4 regions of the Streptomyces sp. NPDC085927 genome follow, and region 2 is predicted to be linked to each of the others. Evidence: predicted binding sites of a transcription regulator. Region 2 holds the regulator's gene; each other region holds the start of a gene.
The links. The regulator HrcA, encoded in region 2, represses chaperone genes, less so after heat shock. The targets are predictions, from matches to a motif close to TTNGCACTCNGNNNNNCNGAGTGCNAA.
Positions count from the first base shown of each region.

Region 1: a site for HrcA is predicted at 2,267-2,293, ahead of groL (chaperonin GroEL). Genes of this name have one in related genera too.
Region 3: a site for HrcA is predicted at 1,660-1,686, ahead of ACIF80_RS10910 (FmdB family zinc ribbon protein). Genes of this name have one in related genera too.
Region 4: a site for HrcA is predicted at 1,697-1,723, ahead of groES (co-chaperone GroES). Genes of this name have one in related genera too.

Region 1 is NZ_JBITSN010000003.1:162,798-166,846, forward strand. It holds gene thrC (threonine synthase) at 1-1,086, shown strand, start outside; gene ACIF80_RS09780 (MoaD/ThiS family protein) at 1,083-1,358, shown strand; gene ACIF80_RS09785 (cold-shock protein) at 1,790-1,993, shown strand; gene groL (chaperonin GroEL) at 2,458-4,049, shown strand, end outside.
Region 2 is NZ_JBITSN010000002.1:24,557-28,605, forward strand. It holds gene ACIF80_RS05040 (DUF3097 domain-containing protein) at 69-875, opposite strand; gene ACIF80_RS05045 (MBL fold metallo-hydrolase) at 919-1,644, opposite strand; gene hrcA (heat-inducible transcriptional repressor HrcA) at 1,805-2,821, shown strand; gene dnaJ (molecular chaperone DnaJ) at 2,822-3,958, shown strand.
Region 3 is NZ_JBITSN010000003.1:401,625-405,673, reverse strand. It holds gene ACIF80_RS10915 (MFS transporter) at 44-1,336, shown strand; gene ACIF80_RS10910 (FmdB family zinc ribbon protein) at 1,697-2,050, shown strand; gene ACIF80_RS10905 (S-methyl-5'-thioadenosine phosphorylase) at 2,129-2,971, shown strand; gene ACIF80_RS10900 (hypothetical protein) at 3,419-3,925, shown strand.
Region 4 is NZ_JBITSN010000001.1:735,298-739,346, reverse strand. It holds gene ACIF80_RS03315 (polysaccharide deacetylase family protein) at 1-725, shown strand, start outside; gene ACIF80_RS03310 (polysaccharide deacetylase family protein) at 725-1,582, shown strand; gene groES (co-chaperone GroES) at 1,870-2,178, shown strand; gene groL (chaperonin GroEL) at 2,296-3,921, shown strand.

The DNA.
Region 1 (4,049 bases), on a different contig from region 2:
GGCCCCGCGAACATCTGGCGTTACGCGCCCCTGCTGCCCGTCCCCGCCGACGTGGCGACCAAGCCGAACATCAACCCCGGCTGGACCAAGCTCGTCCAGGCCGACAACCTCGCCCGCGAACTCGGCGTCACCGGCGGCCTGTACGTCAAGGACGACTCCGGCAACCCGACGCACTCCTTCAAGGACCGGGTCGTCGCCCAGGCCCTGGAGGCCGCCCGCGCCTTCGGCTTCACCACCCTCTCCTGCTCCTCCACGGGCAACCTCGCCGGTGCTGTCGGCGCCGCCGCCGCCCGCGCCGGACTGCGCTCCTGCGTGTTCATCCCGCACGACCTGGAGCAGGGCAAGGTCGTCATGGCCGCCGTCTACGGCGGGGAGCTCGTCGGCATCGAGGGCAACTACGACGACGTGAACCGCTTCTGCTCCGAGCTGATCGGCGACCCGGCCGGCGAGGGCTGGGGCTTCGTCAACGTCAACCTGCGGCCGTACTACGCCGAGGGCTCCAAGACCCTCGCGTACGAGATCTGCGAGCAGCTCGGCTGGCGGCTGCCCGACCAGATCGTCGTCCCCATCGCCTCCGGCTCACAGCTCACGAAGATCGACAAGGGGCTGCGGGAGCTGATCGAGCTCGGCCTCGTCGAGGACAGGCCGTACAAGATCTTCGGCGCCCAGGCGGAGGGCTGCTCGCCGGTGTCGGCCGCGTACAAGGCGGGCCACGACGTCGTCCGGCCGCAGAAGCCGAAGACCATCGCCAAGTCGCTCGCCATCGGCAACCCCGCCGACGGCCCGTACGTCCTGGACATCGCGCGCCGCACCGGCGGCGCGGTGGAGGACGTGACGGACGAGCAGGTCGTGGAGGCCATCCGGCTGCTCGCCCGGACCGAGGGCATCTTCGCCGAGACCGCGGGCGGCGTGACCGTCGGCGTCACGAAGAAGCTGATCGAGAACGGCGACCTGGACCCGGCCCTGACCACCGTCGTGCTCAACACCGGCGACGGTCTCAAGACGCTGGACGCGGTGGCCGACACCGGCCTGACCGCGACCATCCGCCCGAACCTGGACTCCTTCCGAGAGGCTGGCCTCGCATGAGCGTGACCGTTCGCATCCCCACCATCCTGCGCACCTACACCGGCGGCAGGGCCGAGGTCGGCGCCGAGGGTGCCACGCTCGGCGACGTCATCGCCGACCTGGAGAAGAACCACACCGGGATCGCCGCCCGGGTCCTCGACGACCAGGGCAGGCTGCGCCGCTTCGTCAACGTCTACGTCAACGACGACGACGTCCGCTTCGAGCAGGGCCTTCAGACCGCGACCCCGCACGGCGCGGGTGTGTCGATCATCCCGGCCGTCGCCGGCGGCTGATCATTACCATCGGTAATCACGCTTACTGAGCGTTCACCGGATTGCCCCCTCCGTGAGAGAAGCGGAGGGGGCAATTCCATGGGGTTGAACGCGATAGAGTCGGGGAACACGGCCCTGATTTCCCCCTCGGGAACCATTAATTCCTGCCGCCCGCCCGACTGGATGTAGCCAAAGTCTGGGCCCTTTCTGCGGCTTTTGCGGCGTTTGCCCGGTCTGACTTGCCCTGAAATCGGACGAATTACCGTCACATTCCGGACCGGCGACGTCGAGATTTCTCGTCCGATTGACCTGTTGCAGAGGGCAGTTGGGCAGATACATTCAGCCGCGGTCGACGCGTTCCGGCGCACGCCCCCAACCGTTTGGGGAGTGAGGTCTGACCCGGATCCGCGAAGTGCGGATCTGTGCAAGGGCCAGTAATAGGGGAGTTAGGCATGGCTCAGGGCACCGTCAAGTGGTTCAACGCGGAGAAGGGATACGGCTTCATCGCGGTCGACGGTGGTGCGGATGTTTTCGTCCACTACAGCGCGATCCAGATGGACGGCTACCGCACCCTTGAAGAGGGCCAGCGGGTCGAATTCGAGATCTCGCAGGGCCAGAAAGGCCCGCAGGCCGACATGGTTCGCGTCACCGCCTGAACGCGTTACCAGCAACCACGAGAATTTTCCTGCCAGTGAAGGGCTCGTGTCTCCGGGGTCACCCCGGGGCGCGAGCCCTTCGCCTTGCCCGGGACCCGTCCCGCCGCTTGCCCCGGAGGCCCGGGGGTGCGCCCTTCCCCTGCTCCGCTTGCCCGCCCTGCCCCCCGCCCCTGTCCCCTGTTCCGTCCCCCGCTCCGCCCCCTGCCCCGTCCTCCTGTCCGCCTTGTCCGGGTGTTCGCGGGTGGCTGAGTCGGCCGCCGATCCTCGAAGGCGCTTGCACTCGCATGGGTCGAGTGCTAATCATTGCGTTAGCACTCTGAAGGTGAGAGTGACAACGTAAGGACCGGGTCGGTGAGGCCCGCAGGACCGGTGGAGCAGGGAACCGCCGGGTCTGTGAGCCGTCCGTCGCGGGCGCGGGCGCGGTCCTGGAGTCATCACCCCCAGTCCTGGAGGGACCACTTCACATGGCCAAGATCATCGCGTTCGACGAGGAGGCGCGGCGCGGCCTCGAGCGCGGCATGAACCAGCTCGCGGACGCCGTCAAGGTGACGCTCGGCCCCAAGGGCCGCAACGTCGTCCTCGAGAAGAAGTGGGGCGCCCCCACGATCACCAACGATGGTGTGTCCATCGCCAAGGAGATCGAGCTCGAGGACCCGTACGAGAAGATCGGCGCCGAGCTGGTCAAGGAAGTCGCCAAGAAGACGGACGACGTCGCCGGTGACGGTACGACCACCGCGACCGTTCTCGCCCAGGCCCTGGTCAAGGAGGGCCTGCGCAACGTAGCCGCCGGCGCCAACCCGATGGCCCTCAAGCGCGGTATCGAGAAGGCCGTCGAGGCCGTCTCCGGTGCCCTGCTGGAGCAGGCGAAGGACGTCGAGACCAAGGAGCAGATCGCCTCCACGGCCTCCATCTCCGCCGCCGACACCCAGATCGGCGAGCTCATCGCCGAGGCCATGGACAAGGTCGGCAAGGAAGGCGTCATCACCGTCGAGGAGTCCCAGACCTTCGGTCTGGAGCTGGAGCTCACCGAGGGTATGCGCTTCGACAAGGGCTACATCTCGGCGTACTTCGCCACCGACATGGAGCGTATGGAGGCGTCGCTCGACGACCCGTACATCCTGATCGCCAACTCCAAGATCGGCAACGTCAAGGACCTGCTGCCGCTCCTGGAGAAGGTCATGCAGTCGGGCAAGCCGCTGCTGATCATCGCCGAGGACGTCGAGGGCGAGGCCCTGTCGACCCTGGTCGTCAACAAGATCCGCGGCACCTTCAAGTCCGTCGCGGTCAAGGCCCCGGGCTTCGGCGACCGCCGCAAGGCCATGCTCGGCGACATCGCCATCCTCACGGGCGGCGAGGTCATCTCCGAGGAGGTCGGCCTCAAGCTGGAGAACGCCACGGTCGATCTCCTGGGCCGGGCCCGCAAGGTCGTCATCACCAAGGACGAGACCACCATCGTCGACGGTGCCGGCTCGGCCGACCAGGTCCAGGGCCGCGTGAACCAGATCCGCGCCGAGATCGAGAACAGCGACTCGGACTACGACCGCGAGAAGCTGCAGGAGCGCCTGGCGAAGCTCGCCGGCGGTGTCGCGGTCATCAAGGCCGGTGCCGCCACCGAGGTCGAGCTCAAGGAGCGCAAGCACCGCATCGAGGACGCCGTTCGCAACGCGAAGGCGGCCGTCGAGGAGGGCATCGTCGCCGGTGGCGGCGTGGCCCTGCTCCAGGCCTCCTCGGTGTTCGAGAAGCTGGAGCTCGAGGGTGACGAGGCGACCGGCGCCAACGCCGTGCGGATCGCGCTCGAGGCCCCGCTGAAGCAGATCGCCGTGAACGCCGGCCTCGAGGGCGGTGTCGTGGTGGAGAAGGTGCGCAACCTGACCCCGGGTCACGGCCTGAACGCCGCGACCGGCGACTACGTCGACCTGGTCAAGGAAGGCATCATCGACCCGGCCAAGGTGACGCGTTCCGCGCTGCAGAACGCCGCGTCGATCGCCGCGCTGTTCCTGACCACCGAGGCCGTCATCGCCGACAAGCCGGAGAAGGCCGCCGCGGCCGCTCCGGG
Region 2 (4,049 bases):
CTCGAACGCCGGACAGGCCGAGAGCACCCCGGCGTTCGAGGAGGGGGCCCGGAGCGGAAACCCCTGGGTCAGGACGGCACCGTCACGAAGTCGATCAGCTCCTCCACCCGGCCCAGGAGCTCCGGCTCCAGGTCCCGGTACGAGCGCACCGAGCCGAGGATGTGCTGCCACGCCTCGCCGGTGTTCGCCACGCGCCACCCCAGAGCCCGGCACACCCCCGTCTTCCAGTCCTGGCCGCGCGGGACGCGCGGCCACGCCTCGATGCCCAGGGACGACGGCTTCACCGCCTCCCAGATGTCGATGTACGGGTGGCCCACCACCAGGGCGTGCTCACTGGTGACCGCCTCGGCGATGCGTGACTCCTTCGAACCCGGCACCAAGTGGTCCACCAGGACCCCCAGCCGTGCGTCCGGGCCCGGACCGAACTCCTCGACGATCGCCGGGAGGCCGTCGACGCCCTCCAGGTACTCCACGACCACGCCCTCGATGCGCAGGTCGTCGCCCCACACCTTCTCGACCAGTTCGGCGTCGTGCCGCCCCTCGACGTAGATGCGCCCGGCACGCGCCACGCGCGCCCGTGCGCCCGGGACGGCCACCGAACCGGACGCCGTACGGGTCGGCCGGGACGGACCGGCGGCGGGCCGCACCAGCGTCACCACGCGCCCCTCGAGGAGGAAGCCGCGCGGCTCCAGGGGGAACACCCGGTGCTTGCCGAAGCGGTCCTCCAGGGTCACCGTGCCCGCCTCGCAGCGGATCACCGCGCCGCAGAATCCGCTGCCGGGCTCCTCCACCACCAGACCGGGCTCGGCCGGCACCTCGGGGACGGGCCGGGACTTCTTCCACCCAGGGGTCAGGTCAGGAGAGTACGGGCGCATTCTGATGACGATAGGAGAAGCAGGCCCCCGTTCGGCCGAAGGTTCAGCCCGACACGCCGACACGAGCCGCGAGGGCGTCGCGCTGGGCCCGTACGAACGCCGCGTCCACCACCGCGCCGTGGCCGGGAACGTACACCGCGTCCTCGCCGCCCAGGGCCAACAGCCGGTCCAGGGCGCCCGGCCACTGCGACGGCACGGCGTCCGGGCCCGCCTGCGGTTCGCCGGACTCCTCCACCAGATCGCCGCAGAACACCACCCCCGGGTCGCCGGGCACCAGCACCGCGAGGTCGTGCGCCGTGTGCCCCGGGCCCATGTTCGCGAGGAGTGCCCGCCGTCCGCCGCCCAGGTCGAGCGTCCACTCGCCGGCCACCGTGTGCCGGGGCGTGACCAGCGCGTCCACCGCCTCCTGGGCCTTCCGCGTGTCCAGACCGTGGCGCTCCGCGTCCGCGCGCAGTTCCTCGTGCCCGCGCGCCAGCACCGTGTCCAGGCCCACCGCGCCGAACACCTCCGCGCCCGCGAACACCGCCGCCCCCAGCACATGGTCGAAGTGGGAGTGGGTGAGCGCGAGATGCGTCACACGCCGCCCGGCGAGCGCCTGCGCCTCGGTCCGCAACCGCGCGCCCTCGCGCAGGGAGGAACCGGCGTCCACGAGCAGCACCGCGTCCGCGCCGACCACGAGCCCCGCCGTGCAGTCCCACACCGGAAGCCGGCACCGCCCCACTCCCGGCGCCAGCCGTTCCCACCCCGACTCTTCCCAAGCCACCGTCATACCGCGACGCTAACGGCCTACGGCTTTCGCCGCGCGACAGCGTGGGACCGGCCTTGCCCGAGGAGTACCCCCCGGCCGTACACTGGGCGGGGAGACTGGCACTCGCGTGCGAAGAGTGCCAGGGAAGATACCGGACGGACGGCTTCTGGAGGTGTGCGTGATGCTCAGTGAACGCAGGCTCCAGGTGCTGCGCGCCATCGTCCAGGACTACGTCGGCACCGAGGAGCCCGTCGGCTCCAAGGCCCTCACCGAGCGGCACAACCTGGGCGTCTCCCCGGCCACCGTGCGCAACGACATGGCGGCCCTGGAGGACGAGGGCTTCATCGCCCAGCCGCACACCAGCGCCGGGCGCATCCCCACCGACAAGGGCTACCGGCTCTTCGTGGACAAGCTCGCCGGCGTCAAACCGATGACCGCGCCCGAGCGGCGCGCCATCCAGAACTTCCTCGAGGGTGCCGTCGACCTGGACGACGTCGTGGCCCGCACGGTGCGGCTGCTCGCGCAGCTCACCCGGCAGGTCGCCGTCGTGCAGTACCCGTCGCTGACCCGTTCGACCGTGCGGCACGTGGAGCTGCTCCCGATGGCGCCCGCACGCGCCATGCTGGTGCTGATCACGGACACCGGGCGGGTCGAGCAGCGCATGGTCGACTGCCCGGCGCCGGTCGGCGAGGCGACCCTGGCGGATCTGCGGGCGCGGCTCAACAGCCGTGTCGCGGGCCGCCGTTTCACCGACGTACCATCCCTCGTCGAGGACCTCCCCGAGGGTTTCGACCCCGAGGAACGCGGTACGGTCTCGACCGTGCTCTCCACTCTCCTGGAGACGCTGGTCGAGGAGAACGAGGAGCGGCTGATGATCGGCGGCACCGCCAATCTGACCCGCTTCGGGCATGACTTTCCCTTGGTGATCCGGCCTGTTCTGGAGGCGCTCGAGGAGCAGGTCGTGCTCCTCAAGCTGCTCGGAGAGGCGAAGGATCCGGGCGTGACCGTCCGTATCGGTCATGAGAACGCCCACGAGGGACTCAACTCCACGTCCGTCGTGTCGGTGGGCTACGGTTCGGGCGGCGAGGCGGTTGCCAAGCTCGGCGTGGTCGGACCGACACGCATGGATTACCCGGGAACGATGGGAGCGGTACGAGCAGTGGCACGGTACGTCGGACAGATCCTGGCGGAGTCGTAAGTGGCCACCGACTATTACGCCGTACTCGGCGTACGCCGGGACGCGTCGCAGGAAGAGATCAAGAAGGCCTTCCGGCGACTCGCCCGCGAGCTGCATCCGGACGTCAACCCGGATCCGAAGACGCAGGAGCGGTTCAAGGAGATCAACGCCGCCTACGAGGTGCTGTCGGACCCGCAGAAGAAGCAGGTCTACGACCTCGGCGGCGACCCGCTCCAGCAGTCCGGCGGCGGTGGCGCGGGCGGCTTCGGCGCGGGCGGCTTCGGGAACTTCTCCGACATCATGGACGCGTTCTTCGGCACGGCGTCGCAGCGCGGTCCGCGCTCGCGCACCCGCCGCGGCCAGGACGCGATGATCCGCCTCGAAGTCGAGCTGGACGAGGCCGCGTTCGGCACGACCAAGGACATCCAGGTCGACACGGCGGTCGTCTGCACCACCTGCAGCGGCGAGGGCGCCGCCCCCGGCACCACCGCGCAGACCTGTGACATGTGCCGCGGCCGGGGCGAGGTCTCGCAGGTCACGCGGTCCTTCCTGGGCCAGGTCATGACCTCGCGCCCCTGCCCGCAGTGCCAGGGATTCGGCACCGTCGTCCCGAACCCGTGCCCGGAGTGCGCGGGCGACGGACGGATCCGTTCCCGCCGCACCCTGACGGTGAAGATCCCGGCCGGTGTGGACAACGGCACGCGGATCCAGCTGGCGGGCGAGGGCGAGGTCGGCCCCGGCGGCGGTCCCGCCGGCGACCTGTACGTCGAGATCCACGAGCTGCCGCACAGCACCTTCCAGCGGCGCGGCGACGACCTGCACTGCACGGTCACCCTCCCGATGACGGCGGCCGCCCTCGGCACCAAAGTGCCGCTGGAGACGCTGGACGGAATGGAGGAGGTCGACATCCGGCCCGGCACCCAGTCCGGCCAGTCGATCCCGCTGCACGGCCGGGGCGTCACGCATCTGCGCGGCGGCGGCCGGGGCGACCTCATCGTGCACGTCGAGGTGCAGACCCCGGGCAAGCTCGACGTCGAACAGGAGCGTCTGCTGCGCGAACTCGCCAAGCTCCGCGGCGAGGAGCGCCCGCTGGGCCAGTTCCAGCCGGGCCAGCAGGGCCTGTTCTCCCGGCTGAAGGACGCCTTCAACGGGCGCTGACGGGTAGGGGCGACGGGCACTGACAGGTGCTTTTCCGCGGGGACCGGACGAGGTCCCCGCGGTGCCCTCCCGGAAGCGGGCCGTGCCAAGG
Region 3 (4,049 bases), on a different contig from region 2:
CACCAGGGCCCACGCGCCACCAGGCGGCAGAAAGGCACGGGCCGTGGCATCCACGGTCACCACGTCGAAGGACTCTGCGGCCACCTCCCGTCCGGGATACGGCCGACTGCTGCGCACGCGCGGCGCCTGGACGTTCCTGCTCCCCGGCTTCGCGGCACGCCAGCCGTTCGCGATGCTCACCCTCTCCATCGTGCTGCTGGTGCAGCACACCACCGGTTCGTACGGCGTGGCCGGCGCCGTCGCGGCGGTCACCGGCGTCTCCATGGCCGTGTTCGCGCCCTACAGCGGCCGGCTCGCCGACCGCTACGGACAGCGCGCCGTCCTCGTCCCCGGCGTCCTGGTCCACACCCTGGCCGGACTGACCCTGACCGCGCTGGCGCTGAACGGCGCCCCGCTGTGGGCCTTGTTCGCCGCCGCTGTGCCCACCGGCGCCTCGGTGCCCCAGGTCGGGCCCATGGTGCGCGCCCGCTGGGGCGTGAAGCTCAAGAACTCCCCGCTGATGACCACGGCGGCGGCCTTCGAGTCCGTCACCGACGAGCTGACCTTCGTCGTCGGACCGCTGCTGGCCACCGCCCTGTGCACGACCGTGGACCCGGCGGCGGGCCTGATGACCGAGGCCGCGCTGACCCTGGTCGGCGGTCTGCTGTTCGCCGCGCAGAAGGGCACGCAGCCCGAGGTGGCCGCCCGCGGGCACGCGCGCGTGGAACACGTTTCCGCACTCCGCGTCCCCGGAGTGCGCGTCCTGATCGTCATCTTCCTGGGCATCGGGTCCGTCTTCGGCGGTATGCAGGTGTCACTGGCCGCGTACACCGAGTCGATCGGCGAACCCGGACTGAACGGCGTCCTGTACGGCGTCTTCGCCGCGGGAAACATGCTCTCCGGCATCGCCTGCGGCGCCATCGCCTGGAAGGCCGCTCCCGAGCGGCGCCTGGTCATCGGGTACGTGGCGCTCGCGGTGACCGCCTCCGCCCTGTGGACCGCCCACTCGGCGCTGCTCCTCGGCGGGCTCGGCCTCCTGGTCGGCATGTGCATCGCGCCCGCCCTGATCACCGGATACACCCTGGTGGACGACCTGGTCCCGGCCGGTGCCCGCACCGAGGCCTTCACCTGGCTGACCGGCGCGGTGGCACTCGGCCAGGCGGCCGCGGTCACGGTCTCCGGGCAACTGGAGGACCGCCTCTGGTCCGGTGCCGGGTTCCTGGTGCCGATGGGCGGCACGGTGCTCGCCCTGGTGACACTGCTGGCCCTGCGGTCACGGCTGGTACCGCCCCGGGCGACCCGCGAGGTCACGCGCGGCGCGGCCCGGCGCGATCACGTCGCGATCAGTGAGCAATGAGCAATGAGCAATGAGCAATGAGCAATGATGGGTGGTCGGTGAGCAGTGAGCAGTGGGCAGTGGGCAGCGATCAGTGAGATGCGACGCACTCGCAGGCCGCCGCGCAGACCCCCGCCGGGTTCGTCCGCGCACGCACGCGGAGCCGTGACGACACCGCGGGCGTGGCTTCCCGCCTGGGAAGCCACGCCGCGAAGCGTGTCCGGGGCACGCGCAGAGCACGGACGGAGGCCCGTCCTCGTGACGGTCACGCTCCGGCCGTCGCCCGTGGCGGGGTGACGTACGTTACGCCGATCACTTGCGGCACGGGTTACCATTGACGATCGTTAGCACTCATCGAGTGAGAGTGCCAGGAGGAAGACAGTGCCCACCTATCAGTACCAGTGCACCGAGTGCGGCGAGGGCCTCGAGGCGGTGCAGAAGTTCACCGATGACGCTCTTACCGAGTGCCCGAACTGCCAGGGGCGCCTGAAGAAGGTGTTCTCGGCGGTCGGCATCGTCTTCAAGGGCTCCGGCTTCTACCGCAACGACAGCCGCGGCTCCTCGTCGAGCAGCACGCCGGCGTCGAAGACGTCCGGTTCGTCGACGAGCTCCTCCTCGGACTCCTCGTCCTCGTCTTCTTCCTCGTCCTCCTCGGGCTCCGGTTCGAGTTCGGGCTCCGGTTCGTCGTCCGGGTCCGGCAGTTCCAGCAGCACCGCCGGCAGCACCGCCGCCTGAGGCCGAATCCTTACGGGACCCCGTCGTCGTGCGACGACGGGGTCCTCGGCGTTTCCGGGGCCGGTTAGGGTGCGGAGCATGGCGAACAAGGCGAACGTCGAGATCGGCGTGATCGGCGGCTCCGGTTTCTACTCCTTCCTCGACGACGTGACCGAAGTCCAGGTGGACACCCCGTACGGGGCGCCCAGCGACTCCCTCTTCCTCGGTGAACTGGCCGGCCGGCGGGTCGCCTTCCTCCCCCGGCACGGACGCGGCCACCATCTGCCGCCGCACCGGATCAACTACCGGGCCAACCTGTGGGCGCTCAGGTCGGTCGGCGCGCGCCAGGTGCTCGGGCCGTGCGCGGTGGGGGGGCTGCGGCCCGAGTACGGGCCGGGGACGCTGCTGGTTCCGGACCAGTTCGTGGACCGTACGAAGTCCCGGGTGGGCACCTATTTCGACGGGCTGCCGCGGCCCGACGGCACCGTCCCGAACGTCGCGCACGTGTCGCTGGCCGATCCCTACTGCCCCACCGGCCGGGCCGCCGCCCTGAAGTCGGCGCGCGGGCGGGACTGGGAGCCGGTGGACGGCGGCACGCTGGTCGTGGTCGAGGGGCCGCGCTTCTCCACCCGCGCCGAGTCCTTGTGGCACCAGGCGCAGGGCTGGTCGGTGGTGGGCATGACCGGCCACCCCGAGGCGGCACTCGCCCGTGAGCTGGAGCTCTGCTACACGTCCCTGACCCTGGTCACCGACCTCGACGCCGGCGCCGAGACCGGCGAGGGCGTCTCGCACGACGAGGTGCTGCGGGTGTTCGCGGACAACGTGGACCGGCTGCGGAACGTGCTCTTCGACGCGGTGGCGGCGCTGCCGGCGACCGAGGAGCGGGACTGCCTGTGCGCCTCGGCGCTGGGCGGGATGGATCCGGGCTTCGCGCTGCCGTAGGGCTGCCGGCGCGGGGCTCGTGGCACATGATCACGTCACGGCGCCCGGCCGGGCAGCAGCCCACGGCCGGGTCGCACCTCACGGCCGGGGCACACCTCACGGCCGGGTCGCAGTTCACGGTCGGGTGAGGGAGTTTTCCACAGGCCGTGGTCTGTCCACAGGCTCCGGCGGAGAACGGCGGGAAGCCTCATCGTGGGGTCCGCAAGCCGATCCCTCGTCGCAGGTGGTGGTCCCGTGTCGTTCCCGCCGTCGTCCCCTCCCCCGTTCCCGCCGTCGCCCTCTCCATCGTCTCTGCGGCAGCCCTCGCTCCGGTCCCCCTCCTCCCCCCGTTCCACCTTCTATGCCTCCCCTCGTTCCCCCTCCCCTTCGCCGACTCCCTCGGCTTCTCCCTCCCGTCCCGCCGTAGCTCCGCACCCGCCCTGGGCCGGTGTCCCGCCCCGTTGCGAGGTGCCGCACTTCGCACCGGTGCGGGTGCGTGGCGGGCTGCTGCGGCCGGGTCGGCCGGCCCGGCACCGGAGGCGGGTGGTGGCGGTCGGTCTCGCCGTCACGGCGGTGGCGCTGGTGGCGGCGGGCGGTCCCCGGGAGGCAGACCGGTCGCGCGGGCACCCCGAGGGCACTTCGACCGCGCATGCCGGGCCGGCGTCCACGGAGGACCGGGTCGCACGGGCACGGCGCGCGGGAGCCCGTGTCACGGCGCCGGTGCGGATCGCCGACGCCGCCACCGTGCGGCTGCTGCGGCCGGGCGACCGGGTCGATGTCATCGCCGCCGAGGAGCGGGTGACAGGTGGTGAGGCCCGCGTGGTCGCGCGTGGGGCGCGGGTCACCGAGGTGCCGAAGCCGCTGGAGGACACGGGCACGGGCGGGGCTCTGGTGGTGCTGTCGGTTCCGCGCGCCGCCGCGGCCGACCTCGCCGGCGCGAGCGCCACGGCACGGCTGGCGGTGACCCTGTGGTGAGCGGGTCCTTCGCGGCCGATTTCGCGGAGGCCGTGTCAAGTACCTCGTTCGAGGGACCCAAGTGGAGGGTTCGGCGGGGCGCTGACATAGGTTGCGGAGCGTTCGATTCCCAACGTCACACATA
Region 4 (4,049 bases), on a different contig from region 2:
CGCACGCCGCACGCGTGGCCGTCGCGAAGCGCTGGGGGCTCAAGCGGGTGCCCCTGACGGCCCCGCCCCCGCCGGAGGAGAAACCCAGGATCACCACCCGTAAGGGCTTCGAGGTCGACGGCCACCGGAGACTGGACCTCCCCCCGGTCTTCACCACCGTCCCCACCGAGGAGAAGGTCGTCTTCCTCACCATCGACGACGGCGCCGAGAAGGACCCCGCCTTCCTGCGCATGATGAGCGAGCTGGAGATCCCGTACACCGCGTTCCTCAGCGACTACGTCATCAAGGACGACTACGGGTACTTCGAGAAGATGCAGGACCGGGGCGTCGGCCTGCACAACCACACCCTGAACCACCCGTACCTGCCCGGCCTGTCCTACGCCCGCCAGAAGAGTGAGATCTGCGGCATGCAGGACGTCATCGAGAAGCGGTACGGCGACCGCCCCGTCCTCTTCCGCCCGCCGTTCGGCAATTACAACAAGGACACCCTGCGCGCGGCGAAGGCTTGCGGCATCGAGTACGCCCCGCTGTGGAACGAGGAGGTCTTCGTCGACCGCTGGGACTACCGCGAGTGGGACAGGAAACTGCACCCCGGCGACATCGTCCTCTCCCACTTCCGGGGCCGCGACGCCTGGAAGGGCACCATGCCCGACATGATCCGCCGCTTCCTGGACAAGGTCGCGGCCGAGGGATACGCGGTGGGGCGCCTGGAGGACTACCTGTGATCCGGCGGAGGGCGGCCACGGCGGTTCTCCTGGCGGCGAGCCTCGTCCTTCCGGCGGCCCTGGCGGGCTGCGGTCCGCCAGGGCCGCAGCCGGGCACGGGCCCGACGATTCAAGGGGCCGGGGCGAAGGCGGGGAAGGCGGTGGAGGAGGAAGCGGCGGAGGCGGAGGTGGGGAAGGGCGCCGGGGACGGTGCGGGTCAGTCGTCCGGGCGCTCCGCTCCGAACCACCCCACTCCGAACAGCTCCCCGCTGAACAGCTCCGCTCCCGGCCGCCCGCCCGTCGTCGACCACGTCCCCACCCGGGACAAGGTCGTCTTCCTGACCTACGACGACGGCGCCGAACGCGACCCCCGCTTCATCGACCTCGTACGCCGGCGCCGCCTCCCCGTCAGCATGTTCCTCACGGACAGCGTGGTCGGGCCCGGCTACGGCCACTTCGCCCGGCTGCGCTCGGTCGGCGCGAGTCTGCAGAACCACACCCTCGACCACCCCGCCCTGCGCGGCCTGCCCTACGCCGGTCAGCGCGCCGAGATCTGCGGCCAGCAGCGCAAGCTCAAGTCCCGCTTCGGCATCCGCCCCCACCTGTTCCGCCCGCCCTACGGCACGTACGACACCACGACCCTCCGGGCCGCCGCCGACTGCGGCATCGCGGCGGTCGTGCTCTGGCGGGTCGCCCTGGAGGGCGACGGCACCCTCACGTACACCCGTGGCGCCCACCGCCTGGCCCCCGGCGACATCATCTCCGTCCCCGCGGGCGAGGCCCCGCCGCTGACCCTTGCGGAACGGACGACGCGTTTGCTGGGCGAGCTGGAGGAGCAGGGACTGAAGGTCGGGAGGCTGGAGGACTACGTCCGGTGAATGAGCCCCTCCGGGGGTACTCCCCCGCTCGTAGGGCTTGGGGGTGAGCCCTCGAACACAGCCCGGATTCTCGGACCGGTGTACCCGAGAATCCCGGCGGCGCCACGCAGTGAATTGGCACTCCGCTTGACCGAGTGCTAATCGCGGTCATAGTCTCGGTTCTGGCACTCCCCCCTGGAGAGTGCCAACACAGCGACGGGCAGGTCCGGCACCCGCGACGACGGATCCACCTGGTCGCCACCTCAGACAGTTAACCCCGTGAGATCTCCGAAGGGGGAGGTCGGATCGTGACGACCGCCAGCTCCAAGGTTGCCATCAAGCCGCTCGAGGACCGCATCGTGGTCCAGCCGCTCGACGCCGAACAGACCACGGCTTCGGGCCTGGTCATTCCGGACACGGCCAAGGAGAAGCCCCAGGAGGGCGTTGTCCTGGCCACCGGCCCCGGCCGCATCGAGGACGGCAAGCGCGTCGAACTCGACGTGAACGTCGGTGACATCGTGCTGTACAGCAAGTACGGCGGCACCGAGGTGAAGTACAACGGCGAGGAGTACCTCGTCCTCTCGGCCCGCGACGTTCTCGCGATCATCGAGAAGTAAGTCACCTCGTAGCAGATTTGCTCCGAACTGCGCCCCTGGTCCCGACACGCTTACTGAGCCGGGCGCCCGGGGCGCAGTGTTTTCTCACCCCAGATTTCCGAGAGGGCTCCCGCTGCCATGGCGAAGATCCTGAAGTTCGACGAGGACGCCCGTCGCGCCCTTGAGCGCGGCGTCAACAAGCTTGCCGACACGGTGAAGGTGACGATCGGCCCCAGGGGCCGCAACGTCGTCATCGACAAGAAGTTCGGCGCCCCCACCATCACCAACGACGGTGTCACGATCGCCCGCGAGGTCGAGGTCGAGGACCCGTTCGAGAACCTCGGTGCCCAGCTGGTCAAGGAGGTGGCGACCAAGACCAACGACATCGCGGGTGACGGTACGACCACCGCGACCGTGCTGGCCCAGGCCCTGGTCCGCGAAGGCCTGCGCAACGTCGCCGCCGGCGCCTCCCCGGCCGCCCTCAAGAAGGGCATCGACGCCGCCGTCGCCGCCGTCTCCGAGGACCTGCTCGCCTCGGCCCGGCCGATCGACGAGAAGTCCGACATCGCCGCCGTCGCCGGGCTGTCCGCCCAGGACCAGCAGGTCGGCGAGCTCATCGCCGAGGCGATGGACAAGGTCGGCAAGGACGGTGTCATCACCGTCGAGGAGTCCAACACCTTCGGCCTGGAGCTGGACTTCACCGAGGGCATGGCCTTCGACAAGGGCTACCTGTCGCCGTACTTCGTGACGGACCAGGAGCGCATGGAAGCCGTCCTGGACGACCCGTACATCCTCATCACGCAGGGCAAGATCGGCTCCATCGCCGAACTGCTGCCGCTGCTGGAGAAGGTCATCCAGGCCAACTCCTCCAAGCCGCTGCTGATCATCGCCGAGGACGTCGAGGGCGAGGCCCTGTCGACCCTGGTCGTCAACAAGATCCGCGGCACGTTCAACGCCGTCGCGGTCAAGGCCCCCGGCTTCGGTGACCGTCGCAAGGCGATGCTGCAGGACATGGCCGTCCTCACCGGCGCCACGGTCGTCTCCGAGGAGGTCGGCCTCAAGCTCGACCAGGTCGGCCTGGACGTGCTGGGCTCCGCCCGCCGCGTCACCGTCACCAAGGACGACACCACGCTCGTCGACGGCGGCGGCAAGAAGGAGGACGTGACCGGTCGCGTCGGCCAGATCAAGGCCGAGATCGATTCCACGGACTCCGACTGGGACCGCGAGAAGCTCCAGGAGCGCCTCGCGAAGCTCGCCGGCGGCGTGTGCGTCATCAAGGTCGGCGCCGCCACCGAGGTGGAGCTGAAGGAGAAGAAGCACCGCCTGGAGGACGCCATCTCCGCGACCCGCGCCGCGGTCGAGGAGGGCATCGTCTCCGGTGGTGGCTCCGCGCTCGTCCACGCCGTCAAGGTCCTCGAGGGCAACCTCGGCAAGACCGGCGACGAGGCCACCGGTGTCGCGGTCGTCCGCCGCGCCGCCGTCGAGCCGCTGCGCTGGATCGCCGAGAACGCCGGCCTCGAGGGCTACGTCATCGTCTCCAAGGTCGCCGAGCTCGAGAAGGGCAACGGCTACAACGCCGCCACCGGCGAGTACGGCGACCTGGTCAAGGCCGGCGTCATCGACCCGGTCAAGGTCACCCGCTCCGCCCTGGAGAACGCCGCCTCCATCGCCTCCCTCCTCCTGACGACCGAGACCCTGGTCGTCGAGAAGAAGGAAGAAGAGGAGCCGGCCGCCGGTGGCCACGGCCACGGCCACTCCCACTGAGCGACCGCTCATAGCGGCGGACGTCGGTAACAGACGCCCGTAGCAGACACGGAGGCCCGGCACCGCTGCCCAGCGGCGCCGGGCCTCCGTGCTGCGCCCGTGCTCGTACTCGGTATCGATGCGTCAAC